3 regions of the Parashewanella spongiae genome follow, and region 1 is predicted to be linked to each of the others. Evidence: predicted binding sites of a transcription regulator. Region 1 holds the regulator's gene; each other region holds the start of a gene.
The links. The regulator sigma-54, encoded in region 1, starts transcription at its own class of promoters, with help from an activator protein. The targets are predictions, from matches to a motif close to GTTGGCACGNNNNTNGNNT.
Positions count from the first base shown of each region.

Region 1 (5,501 bases):
GTCAGTTTAACGATTTCAACGGGTCAAATCGTTGGGTTACTCGGGCCCAATGGTGCAGGTAAAACCACCACTTTCTACATGGTTGTTGGTCTGGTAAAAAGCGATCTCGGTGAAATCCTGATCGATGATGACAATTTAACCCTTGACCCTATGCACCTACGCGCTCGCAAAGGCATAGGTTACTTACCGCAAGAGGCCAGTATTTTCAGAAAGTTGTCGGTATTTGATAACATCATGGCGGTATTGCAAACTCGTAAAGACTTAAGCGTCAACGAACGTTCAGAGCAACTTGAACACTTGCTCGAAGAATTCCACATTACTCACATTCGAGACAATCTAGGCATGTCATTGTCTGGTGGTGAACGCCGCCGTGTTGAAATTGCACGCGCTTTGGCGGCTAATCCTCAGTTCATTTTATTGGATGAACCATTTGCCGGTGTTGACCCTATTTCAGTGATTGATATCAAAAAAATTATCGAACAGTTGCGTGATCGCGGTTTGGGCGTATTAATCACTGATCACAATGTGCGGGAAACACTGGATGTTTGTGAACGTGCTTATATTGTCAGTCACGGTAACTTAATCGCCGAAGGCACGCCGGAAGAAATATTAGATAATCAGCAAGTCAGAGCAGTGTACTTAGGCGAACAATTCACGTTATAGTTAAGGCATGAAGCCAACGTTTTTTACGAAAAAATAACAATAAGGGAATAGCGGTAACATGAAAGCGTCACTCCAGCTCAAGTTGGGACAAAGTCTAACCATGACGCCTCAACTGCAACAAGCCATTCGCTTATTGCAGTTGTCGTCGTTAGAGTTGCAGCAAGAAATCCAACAAGCTCTTGAGTCAAACCCACTATTAGAACTCGATGAAGAACAATTTGGTGATACCGACACCAGTGAAAACCTTAATACAGATAGCCATGACACCAGCGAAGATTCTACTCCAGTAGAAACCGCTGCCGTTGACACCTCCGATGCCATGACTCAAGACTCAATGCCAGAAGAGCTGCCCGTCGACACCACGTGGGATGAAGTGTATACCGCTGCACCAAACTCAAGCTCTGGTGCTATGATTTCTGATGATGACACGCCATTTCATGGAGCAACCAGCCACGGTTTATTTGAACATTTAGAATGGCAAAAAAACCTCACACCTTTCACTGACATTGATGCTGCCATCGCCACTACCATTATCGAAGCCATTGACGAACGTGGTTACTTAACCCAAACCACCGAAGATATTCTTGAAGCAATGGGAGATCCAGAAGTAGAACTCGACGAGGTAGAAGCGGTATTAAAACGGGTTCAGCACTTCGATCCTATCGGTGTAGGCGCCAGAGACATCAGTGAATGTTTATCAATTCAGCTTTCTCATATTGATCCCGAAACACCATTACTAGAAGTCACAAAACAGTTAGCCCATGAATTTTTACCCTTGATTGCTACTCGTGACTTTCGAACTCTGATGAAAAAAACTAAGCTTAAAGAAGCTCAGCTAAAAGAGGCGATAGCACTTATTCAAACTTTAGACCCTAGACCGGGCTTATCCATTGGTCAAACGACGGATGATTATGTGATACCGGATGTATCAGTAACCAAAAAAAGTGGTCGCTGGCACGTAGAGCTTAACCCCAACAATATGCCAAAAGTAGGGGTTAACCAACAATATGCTGCGCTTGCTAAAACAAGTCGCGGCAATGCTGATGGACAGTTTTTACGTGGGCACCTGCAAGATGCAAAATGGTTTATAAAAAGTATAGAGAGTCGTAATGATACCTTATTAAAGGTATCCAATTGCATCGTTAAAAATCAGCAAGCTTTTCTTGAGCATGGCCCTGAAGCCATGAAAGCCATGATCCTCAATGACGTGGCAGAAGAAGTAGAAATGCATGAGTCGACGATATCTCGGGTAACGACACAAAAGTTCATGCATACCCCAAGAGGTGTTTTTGAGCTTAAGTACTTTTTCTCTAGCCATGTCGCGACCGACGATGGCGGTGAATGTTCATCAACGGCCATCAGGGCATTCATTAAAAAATTAGTTGCTGCTGAGAATCAAAAGAAGCCATTGAGCGATAATAAAATGGCGCAATTACTGGCAGAACAAGGAATTAATGTTGCAAGGCGCACAATAGCCAAATACCGAGAAGCAATGCTAATACCACCATCAAATCAGCGCAAGAGTTTGTAATGACTTAAAAAACACAAGCAGGAGGCAATGGATATGCAAATTAATATTACTGGGCAGGAACGTGAAGTCACTCAATCACTTAGAGAATACGTCAGCAATAAGTTTGCAAAACTTGAACGTCATAGTGAACAGATCAATAATGTGCGCGTTGTTTTAAACGTACAAAAAACCAATCAAACCGCTGAAGCAACCATTTTGCTCAGAGGAAAAGAAGTATATGCCAAATCACAACACGTTGAGATGTATGCGGCGATTGATACCTTACTTGATAAACTGGATAGACAAGTGATTAAACACAAACAAAAGCTGACTAACTATTGATGATGGAACTTAAAATCATCCTGAAACCAGAATGCACAACTTGTGCAACACCTGGTAGCAAAAAGAAAGTATTAGAGCTGATCAGCGATTTAATTGCCGCTCAGTACCCTGATTTATCAGGCCAAGAAATATTCGAAAGCCTATTGAGCCGAGAAAAAATGGGCAGTACAGGTATCGGTAATGGCATTGCAATACCACATGGTCGATTAGACAGTATTGATACTCCGATTGCCGCACTTATCAAATGTGAACAGCCAGTTCAATTTGAAGCCATTGATAAGCAACCCGTTGATATTTTGTTTGCTTTATTGGTGCCATCTGATCAATGCCAGCAGCATTTAACCACATTGTCAGCCGTTGCTGAAAAACTCAGTGACAAGCAAACCTTAAAACAGTTACGTCGTATCCACGATGAACAAGAACTCTACCAGGTGATAACGCAATGAAGCTGGTCATTGTTTCCGGTCGAAGTGGCTCAGGAAAATCCGTTGCTTTACGGGTCTTAGAGGACATGGGATATTATTGTGTCGACAATCTTCCCGTTCCTTTGCTCGGTGATTTAATTAATGAACTCAAACCCAGTAACGATTTCGTAGCCATCAGTGTTGATGTGCGAAACATGCCTGAGCAAGACAAAGTACTGTCACAGCAATTAGACCAATTATCTGAGCTAGAAATGACCAGTTTCTATCTCAGCTCAAGCGATGATATTTTGTTAAAACGTTACAGTGAAACTCGGCGCTTACACCCACTTTCGAAAAATGAAGTGACATTACCTCAAGCGATTCAGTTAGAGGGCGAGCTTCTCAGCCCTATGTCAAAATTAATGGATCACTTTATCGATACTTCTCAGCTCAATATCTATCAATTGAGTGATAAAGTCAGAGAGATCTTATTAGGCCGAGTCGAAAAAGAACTGGCCATTAATGTCGAATCTTTTGGCTTTAAACACGGTATGCCGACCGACGCCGACTTCATGTTTGATGTACGTTTTTTACCTAACCCCCATTGGGAAGCTGAATTACGCCCATTGACTGGATTGGACATGCCTGTTCAAGAGTTTTTTCAATGTCAGCCACTCGTCAGCAAATTTGTCTGGCAAATAGCCAACTTACTTGATACTTGGCTTCCACACCTTGAACGCAATAACCGCAGCTATTTGACAATTGCTATCGGCTGTACAGGAGGTCAACATCGCTCCGTTTATGTCACCGAACAATTAGTTAAATACCTACAATCCAGTAAACATAATGTCAAAGCTCATCATAGGGAACTGGATAATGGCACAGCTTGAGCGTCAAGTAACGATCTGCAATAAACTTGGTTTACATGCCAGAGCAGCCACGAAACTTGCGGTATTGGCCGCTGAGTTTGATGCCAATGTTACGCTCAAACAAGGTGATAAAACCGCTTCAGCATCCAGTGTACTTGGCTTGTTGATGCTAGAAACCGGCATGGGGAAAACCATCACAGTAATTGCAGAAGGTAAAGATGCAAAAGCGGCATTAGCTTCGGTTTGTCAATTGATCAATGATTGCTTTGATGAAGCCAGTTAATCACTATTTCCATAACCTGCCTTGGAGTTAATTTAACCTTCTCGATTCAATTAAATCTCGTAAAAAACGCAAAATTTGATTTATCAGTTAAAATTACCCATAGCATAAAAGCATCAGGAGTAGCGCTTTATGACAGATAAAATGATAGGATAAATCAGCCAAGAAGGAGACGACACATGCCAGTAGAAGCACTCGATAACGAACTCACTGAGCAACGCCTCTTTCAACTTAACGAAGCATTAAATAGTGGGATGTTTGTCCACGTCAGACACATGCTACATGATATGCCAGCCTCTGATGTCGCTTTGATCCTTGAGTCATCCCCCCCAAAAACCCGTGAAGTATTGTGGCAATTAATCGAGCACAACCAAGCTGGTAGCATCCTTGAGGAGTTAGGTGAGGAGCTAAAAGACTCGTTTATCATGAATATGTCTCCAGAGCGTGTTGCTAAAGCAACCGCAGGAATGGATACGGACGATCTCGCTTACGTACTTAGAAGCCTGCCAGACAGCATTTATCAACAAGTTCTACAATCTATGAGTAGCCAAGATCGACTTAGAGTCGAACACGCACTCTCATACCCAGAAGACACCGCTGGCAGTATCATGAATAACGATACCGTCACGATCCGCCCTGATGTAACCATTGACGTGATTCTCAGGTACCTTCGAAGTCGTGGTAGCCTACCTGAAGCCACAGATACCCTTTATGTGGTTGATCGAAAAGACGCGTTCTTGGGTGGCATCGCCCTTTCTGATTTACTGACTTGCGATCCTAACCTTTCGGTTAAAGCGGTTATGAACCTCGATCTCGAAGGTATTCCTGTCATGATGGAAGACACCGATGTCGCGCAATTATTTGAACGACACGATTGGATTTCAGCGCCTGTAATTTCCGATAACGGCAAGCTCCTTGGTCGTATCACCATTGATGACGTTGTTGACATCATTCGTGAAGACGCCGAGCATTCCATGATGGGAATGGCCGGCATGGAAGATGATGCCGACACCTTCGGCCCTGTACTAAAAAGTAGTTTTCGGCGTTCAATGTGGCTTATTATCAATCTTTTTTCGGCATTTTTAGCGGCTTCTGTCAGCAACATGTTTGAAGGCACCATCGAAGAATTTGCCACTTTAGCAATTTTAATGACCATTGTCCCCAGTATGGGAGGCGTCGCAGGGAACCAAACTCTTGCCCTTGTAATTAGAGGGATTGCCCTCGGTCATATAGGTAAGAGTAACTCCCGCTGGCTAATAGGCAAAGAGCTAGCCATTGGCTTTCTTAACGGCGTTTTTTGGGCTGCTATTGTTTTTGGATCTGTTTGGATGTGGCGAGGTGACATATTACTTGCGAGCTTGATTGCCGGCGCGATGTTAATCAACATGACCGTAGCAGGTTTATCCGGTGCAGTGATTCCTATTGTGCTCAAA
Region 1 covers NZ_CP037952.1:5,045,788-5,051,288, forward strand. The annotation lists gene lptB (LPS export ABC transporter ATP-binding protein) at 1-663, shown strand, start outside; gene E2I05_RS19985 (RNA polymerase factor sigma-54) at 722-2,194, shown strand; gene hpf (ribosome hibernation-promoting factor, HPF/YfiA family) at 2,228-2,515, shown strand; gene ptsN (PTS IIA-like nitrogen regulatory protein PtsN) at 2,518-2,961, shown strand; gene rapZ (RNase adapter RapZ) at 2,958-3,809, shown strand; gene E2I05_RS20005 (HPr family phosphocarrier protein) at 3,796-4,071, shown strand; gene mgtE (magnesium transporter) at 4,248-5,501, shown strand, end outside.

Region 2 (5,501 bases), 900 kb from region 1:
CTCTGGCAGATAAATTCATGAAAAGAGACATCAATAGTGAGATGTCATAATCATAGCGTTTCAGTGAGCTTTAAGTCCAATGATAGGGGATATTGTTGAAACGGGAATAGTTTTGTTAAAATCATTGAAAATTAATTGGAGAGTGTGTGCAATGTCAATATATGTAGTGGGTCATAAGATCCCAGATTCAGATTCAATTTGTGGAGCAATTGCTCTGGCCTACTTAAAAAACCAGATTGATGAACCTGCTATAGCGGCACGTTTAGGTGAGCCTTCACCAGAAACGCAATTCATTTTGGATAAATTTGGCTTTGAAGCGCCAGAGCTTAAATTGAGTTATGCTGGTGAAGAGGTATACATTGTTGATCATTCGGAATTAACTCAAGCACCAGATGATATTGCAGAAGCGACTATTGTCGGTATTGTAGATCACCATAAGCTTGGAGACTTAACCACTTCAACGCCACTTGAGTGTTGGATCCGCCCTGTGGGTTGCAGCAATACCGTCATCAAGATGATGTATGATTTTTATAATGTAGAAATACCAAAAGATATCGCCGGCATTATGTTATGCGCTATTTTGAGCGATACTGTGATATTTAAGTCTCCAACGTGCACTACTGCCGATATTCGTTGTGTCGAAGCCTTGGCTGAAATTGCCAACATAGAAGATTTTAAAGCATTGGGCATGGAAATGTTTAACATGAAATCTGATGTGAGCGGTACGTCGGCACGCGATCTTGTCATGCGTGACTTTAAAGATTTCAATATGAACGGTAACTTGATCGGTATTGGACAGTTAGAAGTTGTCGATTTATCGGTATTTGATGACATAAAAGCAGACTTAGAAGCGGATATTGCGGCACTCAAAAAAGAAGGTAACCGTCACACAGTGATGTTGTTGTTAACGGACATCATGAAAGAAGGCTCTGAATTGTTGATAGTGAGTGATGATGCCAAGTTAAGTGAAAACGCCTATAAAATATCGTCTGAAAATGGTCGTGCTTGGTTACCCGGTGTATTGAGCCGCAAGAAACAAGTTGTGCCGCCATTGCAAGCCGTCTTCGCGTAACTTCTTTTATCCAAATAAAAAGCCCTATCTTGATGTAGGGCTTTAATCCTAGAGAAATCAGCTGGTGGCGCTCTTAAACGCAGAGAAAATTTTCGATAGCTCAGTAATTTTTTCTGCGTATATGAACGCTCCCAACCGATTTATTTAGGTTAAACGATACCTCGCCCCTTTAGGGCGGGGTGATTCATTTGACGTCAAAAGAAACAATTACAAGCTGTAATACAGTTCAAACTCAACTGGGTGAGTTGTACGGCTTACTTTTTCAGCTTCTTCAGTCTTCAATGCAATGTAAGATTCAATGTAATCTTCGCTGAAAACACCGCCTTTGGTTAAAAAGTCAGTGTCTTGCTTTAAGTGTGCAAGTGCATCCTCTAAAGATGTTGCTACTTGAGGAATGTCAGCCGCCACTTCTGCTGGCAAGTCGTATAGATCTTGATCCATCGCATCGCCAGGATGAATTTTATTTTGAATCCCATCAAGGCCAGCCATTAACAAAGCAGAGAAGGCTAAATAAGGATTCGCATGTGGATCTGGGAAGCGAGTTTCAATTCGACGAGCTTTTGGGCTTGGTACTACAGGAATACGAATTGATGCGCTACGGTTACGAGCAGAATATGCCAGCATCACAGGTGCTTCAAAATGAGGAACCAAACGCTTGTATGAGTTGGTGCTTGGGTTGGTAAAGGCATTCAATGCTTTAGCATGTTTGATGATGCCGCCAATGTAATATAAAGCCATTTCACTTAAGCCAGCATACTGCTCGCCAGAAAATAGGTTTACACCGTCTTTCGCCAATGACTGATGTACGTGCATACCACTACCATTGTCACCCACAATTGGCTTAGGCATAAAAGTCGCCGTTTTTCCGTATGCGTGTGCAGTATTGTGCACAACATACTTTAAAATCTGAATTTCGTCCGCTTTAGTCGTTAAGGTATTAAAGCGCGTTGCAATTTCATTTTGACCTGCTGTTGCTACTTCATGGTGATGGGCTTCGACAACTTGACCCATTTCTTCAAGAAGTAAACACATCGCACTGCGAAGATCTTGTGATGAGTCGACAGGCGCCACTGGGAAATAACCACCTTTCACCATTGGACGGTGGCCTGTATTGCCATCTTCGTAAGACTTTGCTGAATTCCATGCAGCTTCTTCAGCATCAATTTTGAAAAAGTTACCTGACATGTCATTACCGAAGCGTACATCGTCAAATACAAAAAATTCTGGTTCTGGGCCAATTAAAACCGTATCAGCGATGCCTGTGGCACGCAAATAATCTTCAGCACGTTTCGCGATAGAACGTGGGTCGCGATCGTAACCTTGCATTGTCGCTGGCTCTAAAATGTCACAACGGATGAGTGCCGTTGTTTCTTCAGTAAATGGATCAAGAACAAAAGTAGTAGGATCTGGCATTAATACCATGTCAGATTCGTTAATGCCTTTCCAACCCGCAATGGATGAACCATCAAACATTTTACCGTCTTCAAAGAAGTCTTCGTCTACCTGATGAGATGGAATCGATACGTGTTGCTCTTTACCTTTGGTGTCGGTAAAACGTAAATCAACAAATTTTACTTCATGGTCTTCAAGTTGCTTAAGCACTGCTTCAACTGACATTCTGTTTTCTCCGGTAGGATAGAGTTCTTTGCATTAATTGTTATTAACATGCATTTTTACAACACTGAATTTTAGCACGTTTGGTCATCTTCATGTGTTAAGCGAAACTTATGCCACTTTTGTAACCAACTAAAATAAAAAGATAAATATGATTACTATTAAATGTGAAACTCTGTTTTTGCACCTGAAGCGTGCTTAGTTGCACAGTTATGGTGCAAGGTTTTGTAGGTTTTACTGGAAAATAATTGAACTGAACAAAAAATAATCCTGTGCCTAAGGAGTCAGCTAGAGTAGAATACACCGCTTTTTTAAGGTAACGATCCTCGTTGCTTAGTTTTTATACGGCTCGATCAATTGAAATAATTGTCAGCTAATATAAGAACATGTGTATTTTATTTGATGGTATGAGGCTTATTCAGTGCTAGAAAAATTACGTAACATCGCCATTATCGCTCACGTTGACCATGGCAAAACGACTTTGGTTGATAAATTGTTGGCGCAATCAGGGACCCTTGAAACTCGAGGTGAAGCCGCTGAACGGGTGATGGACTCAAACGATCTTGAAAAAGAACGTGGAATCACAATTCTGGCAAAAAACACGGCCATCAAGTGGAATGACTACCGTATTAATATCGTAGATACTCCTGGCCATGCTGACTTCGGTGGTGAAGTTGAGCGTGTCCTATCTATGGTTGACTCTGTTTTACTCTTAGTTGACGCCGTTGATGGTCCAATGCCACAAACGCGTTTTGTGACTAAGAAAGCCTTTGCGCAAGGTCTTAAGCCAATTGTTGTTATCAACAAAATTGACCGCCCTGGTGCTCGTCCTGATTGGGTTATGGATCAAGTCTTCGATTTGTTCGATAACTTGGGTGCCACCGATGAGCAATTAGATTTCCCTGTTGTCTATGCTTCTGCATTGAACGGTTTCGCAACCTTAGATCCAGATGTAGAAAGCGAAGACATGACACCATTGTTCGATACTATCGTCGATAAAGTAGCTTACCCTGATGCTGACGCTGAAGGTGAGTTCCAAATGCAGATCTCTCAACTTGATTACAACTCTTATGTTGGTGTAATTGGTGTTGGCCGTATCAAACGTGGTAGCGTGAAAGTTAATCAACAAGTAACGGTTGTTGGCGCTGATGGCCAAACTCGTAACGGTAAAGTGGGACAAGTATTAGGTTACATGGGCTTAGATCGTCACGAAGTGAGCAGTGCAGACGCTGGTGATATCGTTGCTATTACAGGTCTTGGTGAGCTTAAAATTTCAGATACAATTTGTGCTGTAGGTGCGGCTGAAGCATTGCCACCACTGAGTGTTGATGAACCAACGCTCACCATGACTTTCCAAGTAAACACCTCTCCGTTTGCAGGTAAAGAAGGTAAGTACGTTACTTCACGTAATATTCTTGAGCGTCTAGAGCAAGAGCTTGTTCATAACGTAGCATTACGTGTTGAAGAAACGGATAGCCCAGATCGTTTTAAAGTATCTGGTCGTGGTGAGTTACACCTTTCAATCTTGATTGAAAACATGCGTCGGGAAGGTTATGAATTAGCCGTTTCTCGTCCAGAAGTTATCGTCAGAGAAATTGATGGTGTAAAGAGTGAGCCATTTGAAACTGTCACTGTTGACGTTGAAGAAGATCACCAAGGTAGCGTGATTGAAAAGCTTGGAACTCGTAAGGCTGACATGCGTGACATGCAACCAGATGGTAAAGGCCGCGTTCGTATCGACTTTATCATTCCAAGTCGTGGCTTGATTGGTTTTCAAACTGAATTTTTAACAGCAACTTCAGGTACTGGTTTAATTTACCATACTTTTGATCATTATGGTCCAGTAAAAGAAGGTGATATCGGTCAACGTAGTAATGGTGTATTGATTTCAAATGCAACGGGTAAAGCTTTGACGTTTGCGCTATTTGGCTTGCAGGATCGTGGTCGTCTCTTTATTGGTCACGCGACTGAAGTTTATGAAGGTCAAGTAATTGGTATTCATGCTCGCTCAAATGACTTAACAGTAAACTGTTTGAAAGGTAAGCAGCTGACTAACATGCGTGCCTCAGGTACGGATGAAGCACAGGTTCTGACTCCACCTATCTTGCTCACTCTTGAACAAGCGTTAGAGTTCATCGATGATGATGAATTGGTTGAAGTAACACCTAAGAGCATTCGTGTTCGTAAGAGACACTTGACTGAGAATGATCGCAAACGTGCTTCACGCGGTTAATTCAATTTAGCTTTAATTTAAGCTAGCGTGACTAAATCCCACTGTAGTAATACTGTGGGATTTTTTATGGGTATTATGTGGCAGATCAACCGCACGAGTGAGTAATATATAAACCTAAATAAATTTGTTGAACCTGACATTGAGTACACCTATTAAAAAACCAAAATTAATGAATGGTTACTCATTTTTGTGTTGTAAAAATGTTCATATCGGTTAATTTTAAGTAAAAAATAGATAAAAAGTTATTTCTTATTTAGCCTTAACCACATAACTATTCCGTGTGCGCAATGTCAGTTGAACGCACAATTTAACTTTAATCTATTGAAGTTAAATACAAAATCAAACAACCCGAATTCATCCATCAGGTGAGTGCTGAACATTCATATACTTGCCAAAATCACCGCTAGCTGCGTTATAAATTTTGCAAGTAGAAACGAAGTAACGACAGTTTTGGATGTCGGTAGTCTAGTTCCTTTGCTTTTTTCTATAAAAAATCACTGGATACCAGCCTGCGCTGGTATGACAAAGATTGGTACTTTCTAAATCGCTAGATCCCTAAAGTCTACGTTTTTCTCTCGAAAA
Region 2 covers NZ_CP037952.1:477,797-483,297, reverse strand. The annotation lists gene E2I05_RS01665 (pseudouridine synthase) at 1-19, opposite strand, end outside; gene E2I05_RS01660 (manganese-dependent inorganic pyrophosphatase) at 152-1,072, shown strand; gene glnA (glutamate--ammonia ligase) at 1,280-2,689, opposite strand; gene typA (translational GTPase TypA) at 3,108-4,919, shown strand.
Region 2: the regulator sigma-54 is predicted to act here: its motif matches at 2,789-2,807, upstream of glnA (glutamate--ammonia ligase).

Region 3 (5,501 bases), 180 kb from region 1:
AAAAAAGGAGCCCATAAGGGCTCCTAAATATTCCTAACGTCTATCGATAAAAGTAATCGTTTTAAGCCGTTTTAGGAGCAGTGATTGCTTTTTTGATTAAATCAAACAAGAACACACCAATGAACAAACCACCTGCTGCAAATATCACATCACCAACAGTACGTAACCATACTAAGTTTTCAACAGCCGCGCTGTGAATAACTTCTGGTGAACGCGCAAACCAGTAACCATTTTCAATTACTGCGAAGAACTGGATCAGACCCATTGGTAGCAATGACATGAATACCATAGCCGCTAGACCAATGTTCAAACTCCAGAATGCTTTCTTCAGCAAACCGTCATTCCAAAGTAAATTACCTGTTAGGCCACGGATACAGAATAACATCAAGCCGATACCTAACATGCCATATACACCCATGAATGCTGCGTGACCATGAGTAGCCGTCAAGTTAAGACCTTGAACAAAATATAATGAGATTGGTGGATTAATAAGGAAACCTAACATACCGGCACCCACTAAGTTCCAGAACGCTGTTGCCACGAAGAACATAATCGCCCAGTGATAACGCTCCATCCACGGACTTGCTTTACGCATACGATATGTTTCAACCGCTTCGAAACCAATTAGAGCTAAAGGTACCACTTCAAGTGCTGAGAACATCGCGCCCCACGCAATCACTGATGTTGGTGCACCAGTAAAATAAAGGTGATGCAAAGTACCAATCAAACCGCCAGTTAAGAAAATGACCGTAGCGAATAACACGGCACTATTGGCACTACGTCCACGGATAAGACCAAGACGCACAAGCATTAAGGCAATTACCGAAGTAGCAAACGTTTCAAAGAAACCTTCTACCCATAAGTGAACCACCCACCAGCGCCAGTATTCAGCAATCGCTAAGTTGGTGTGCTTGCCCATGAACAGACCTGCACCATAGAACAGACCGATAGCCACACAAGAAGCGTATAGGATCCAGATAACAGGACGCATTTCGCCTTGCTCTTTTAATGCCGGACGAATCGATGCAGTAACTAATGCCAACCAAATTAACAGTCCACCTAGAAGCAATACCTGCCATACGCGACCTAAGTCTATGTATTCATAACCCTGATGACCAAATAGGAAGTTCATGTCTAGGTCAAAGTACTGTTGTACCCCTAACCATTCACCAGCCATAGATCCCAGTACTACAACAACCAATGCAACCCATAACACATTCACACCAATGCGTTGGAATTTCGGTTCATAACCAGACAAGGCCGGAGCAATGTAAAGACCTGTTCCTAACCACGCCGTTGCAATCCAGAATACCGCAAGCTGGGTATGCCAAGTACGAGTGACTGAATACGGTAGAATTTCTGCTAATGGGAAGCCATAAAAATCTTGTCCTTCGACAGCGTAGTGAGCGGTGATACTGCCCAAGAAAATCTGCAGTAAAAATAGGCCAATCGCAGTGACAAAATACTTATACACCGCTTTTTGTGATTTCGTTGGCTTATTTTTAAATAAAGGATCTTGTTTAGCAGGAGTTGGTAATTCGTCGTGCTTACAACTGGCGTGATGCCAAATTAATGCACCCACACCTGCAATTAAAAATACAATACTGAGCACTGACCATACGACGTTATCTGAAGTTGGTTTGTTACCTAACTGTGGATCAAACGGCCAGTTGTTGGTGAAAGTGTAATCTTCACCTTCGCGTTCAGTAATCGCCGCCCATGCACCCCAAAATAAGAATGCATTTAATTGTTCACGACGAGCAAGATCAGGCACAGTGCCTTCTTTCATTGCATATTGCTCACGTAAGCTCGAAAGTTTAGGGTCGCTACCAAACAATGACAAATAATGATCTGAAACCACTTTAATCGCGGCTACGCGAGTTTCCGAAAGTGCCACATGGATAGTGCCATCACTGTTTTCTGTGATGGTATTCTTACGAATATCTTCACGTAACAGTTGTTCTAAACCAGCTTGTTTTTCAGTGGTTATCTTTGCAAATTCAACGCCATATTGCTGCTGTGCAACAATGTCTAGCCAAGCTTGCGCTTCACGATGTAGCCAGTCAGCTGTCCAATCTGGTGCCACGTATGAACCGTGTCCCCACACTGAGCCTAATTGATGTCCACCCATTGAACGCCAAACAAGTTGACCTTGCTCAACGTCTTTACCGCTGAACACAACATCACCATTGGTGCTGGCGTATTGCGTCGCGATAGGCGGTTTAGTTTGATAAATCTCACTACCCAAACTGAGTAGTACCGTAAATGATGCCACTAACACCATAAGCAGTGCGATGGCGGTAATTTTCTGTTTGCTCATACAAGCCCCTTGCGTCACAGTTTCCCAAAAGCGATTACCGCCACTATTGCGGCTTTCGTGCCAACATTGTAACCAGCTGTTTTTCAATGTAATTGACATTGATCAAGTGAATACAATTGTCTGTATGACAATCACAATAAAAGTGTTAAAAACACAGCGTTGTTAATTGCACAATCATGGTTATTTTTTTGTATTTAAAATTGTTAACCTAAACTAAATAACATACGGTATATAAAATAGGCTTGACGTGGGATAAGAGGAAACATGAAAGTCTTTAAGTCGAAAATTGATGCTTGGCTACTCATCATTTTCTTATTGATAATGACAATAAGCCTAGTTGCGGCTGTAATGATGATTGTGGAAAAACCAATATCACAGACTTATTTACTCTCTGCATTGTCTGTCGTTATTGGTGTCTTTTTGCCATTGTGGTTACTGTGTGGAACACGTTATATTGTCGATGATCCCGCTCACACCCTCATGATTAAAAACGGCCCATTTAAGTGGAAAGTCGTGATTGATTCCATTACCTCGGTACCCATCAGAAAATTATGGTTTCACCTAAAGAAAAACATGAATTTTTAGTAGCGTTGGCTCGATAGTTGAGCCAGTTAGGAACTGTCCCAAAATAACTTCCCTGTTTTGCTGTCGTTTATTTTTGAGCTTATACAAGGCGAAGAAAGTGTGGTGTAGTTACTCTACATAAGCTTTCGACAACACAGTAGAAGCCAAAAATAAACACAGCCCAAAGGGTTACGCTTAAAATTGCCACTCTCTGCGTTACTCATCTTTCATTTAGAATAACTAAACTTCATTCTTCGCGCCTTGATACTGGCAATTTTAAGCAGTAACAAATCGGGAAGTTATTTAGGGACAGTTCCTTAAAAGTAGTTGGGTAACTTTCTAGAAACTCATTTTGGGACAAAAATGTGTTACTCAGGAGAGAAAAAACAGCACATTAAGTTGTTGTGTTTGCAATTATAAAGTACTCAGTATGATTCTTTACAAAGTGCTCAACCAAACAAAATTAAGAAATATTCATGTTTTTGAAAGCACTTACCAGAGTATATTGAGCTTATGTTTCATATGGCTCAAAGATTTCAAAAAATACTTTGAGCCACTTCTAGAAACTATGAAGGACAGTAACTCAACTACCCTTTAGTTACCACAACACAAGGGGAATATTATGAGCACCGTCCTTCAAGTAAAAGATAACGCAAAATTTGTTAATTTGTACATTGCTTTTGAACTTAGCAGTAAAACTTGGAAGCTTGGCTTTTCAAATGGTGAAAAAAAGAGAGTCAAAACGATTGATTCCCGAGACTGGAAAGCCCTACATCATGAAATAGCCTTAGCAAAAGAAAAGCTATTCTGCGTTGAAAACTGCAAAGTCATTAGCTGTTACGAAGCAGGTAGAGACGGATTCTGGATACACAGAGCGTTAATTAAAGACGGCATCGAAAATCATGTGATTGACTCAGCCAGTATTGAAGTCAGCCGAAAACAGAAGAAAGTCAAAACCGATAGAGTTGATGTGATTGCTTTGCTCCGCTTACTGATGCGTTATCACTCTGGAGAGCAAGAAGCTTTAAATATCATCAATGTTCCAAATGTAGAAGCTGAAGATAAGCGACGAATTAACCGAGAGCGAGAACGATTAGTAAAAGAGCGTGGCAGTCACAGCGCACGAATTAAGTCACTTCTGTGTTTGCATGGTATCAGCGTGGAAAATATCTCTAAACTAAAGGGGAAAGTTAATCAACTTAAGACGGCGGTTCTCAATAAGCCTTTACCGACAGATTTAGTGACGGAAATAGAGCGAGAACTTGATAGGCATGAAATTGTCGACAAGCAAATTAAAGCAATTGAGAAATTACAAAAACAACGTGTTCTTGATGACTGTGATGACGCATCGCAAAAAATTAATCAGCTCATGCAGCTTAAAGGCGTAGGCTGGCAATCGAGCTGGGTATTAGTAACAGAGTTTTTCCATTGGCGAGAATTTAAAAACGCTAAACAAGTGGGAGCTTGTGCAGGAATGACACCAACGCCTTACGATAGTGGTGACAGTCAAAGAGAGCAAGGCATTTGCAAGTCAGGTAATCGACGAATACGAAAGATTATGGTTGAACTCAGTTGGTTTTGGTTACGGTATCAACCCAAATCAGAATTGAGTTTATGGTTCGAACAGCGTTTCGCTCATGGCAGTAAACGAATGAGACGCATCGGCATTGTTGCTATGGCACGTAAACTTCTTATCAAACTGTGGAAGTATTTAGAGCATGGAGAAGTGCCATCAGGTGCAACGATGTCACTTTAATCAAAATAACCAAGTAAAGAGTAAAATGTAGTAAAGCGTTGTTCGATGCTAACTGTACAGCCCCTTGATAAGCAAGGCTAAATCGTTTTTCTAGAAGAGTTAGTATCATTATTCAGGTTAGGCGTGATAATGCGCATGCAATTTAAGGTGACTGACTAAAGTCAGAACGGATAGAAGGTGGTTAGCCATTAAGCTGACACAACAAAACCTGAGCAACACTTTTAACCAGAGAAACTGAATGAAATAAATTAAAAACTGAAGGGCTTGACAAAGATGTCCTCATAGAAGGGTCTGTTGATCTTTCGTGATTGTTTTTGCAGCGATAAATTGGTTATTTTATGCAAGGCTGAGTTTGTGAGGTTTGGTTATTATCGACATACAAAACTGTCGTTACTTCGTTTCCAAATAAGAAAACGATAACGCAGCACCTTTTATTTAGAAAGAGCGACCAATTTACGCTCTCTCTTTTTTCGATGCTTTTGAGCATTCACTGTTCTGTGTTGTGACCAGCTCACTTAGATGGCTAAGCATCACTGCTCACGCCTTGAACAGATAAATGCTCAAATAGCACAAAATTTAATCCTGAAAGATCAACAGACCCTAAGTATTTTTGTATTTTTAACAGCTAGAAAGCTATTTAAAGGAGGTAGTAATGACATTCATTTAAATTTTTATTGACTTTTTTGAGGTAATTACAATGAGAACTTTAGCTCTAACATTATTATTGCTTTCGGTAAACGTGCATGCTTCTCTACTTAATCAAGCTTTGCATGACAATCAATTTGATACGCCTGTTGGTGATTGGATGATAGGCCAAAATAATCAAGCTAAATACGGATATGCTCGTAGTGGAGAGTACAT
Region 3 covers NZ_CP037952.1:5,222,657-5,228,157, forward strand. The annotation lists gene E2I05_RS20695 (nitric-oxide reductase large subunit) at 62-2,320, opposite strand; gene E2I05_RS20700 (PH domain-containing protein) at 2,585-2,905, shown strand; gene E2I05_RS20705 (IS110 family RNA-guided transposase) at 3,507-4,640, shown strand; gene E2I05_RS20710 (hypothetical protein) at 5,338-5,501, shown strand, end outside.
Region 3: the regulator sigma-54 is predicted to act here: its motif matches at 2,367-2,385, upstream of E2I05_RS20695 (nitric-oxide reductase large subunit).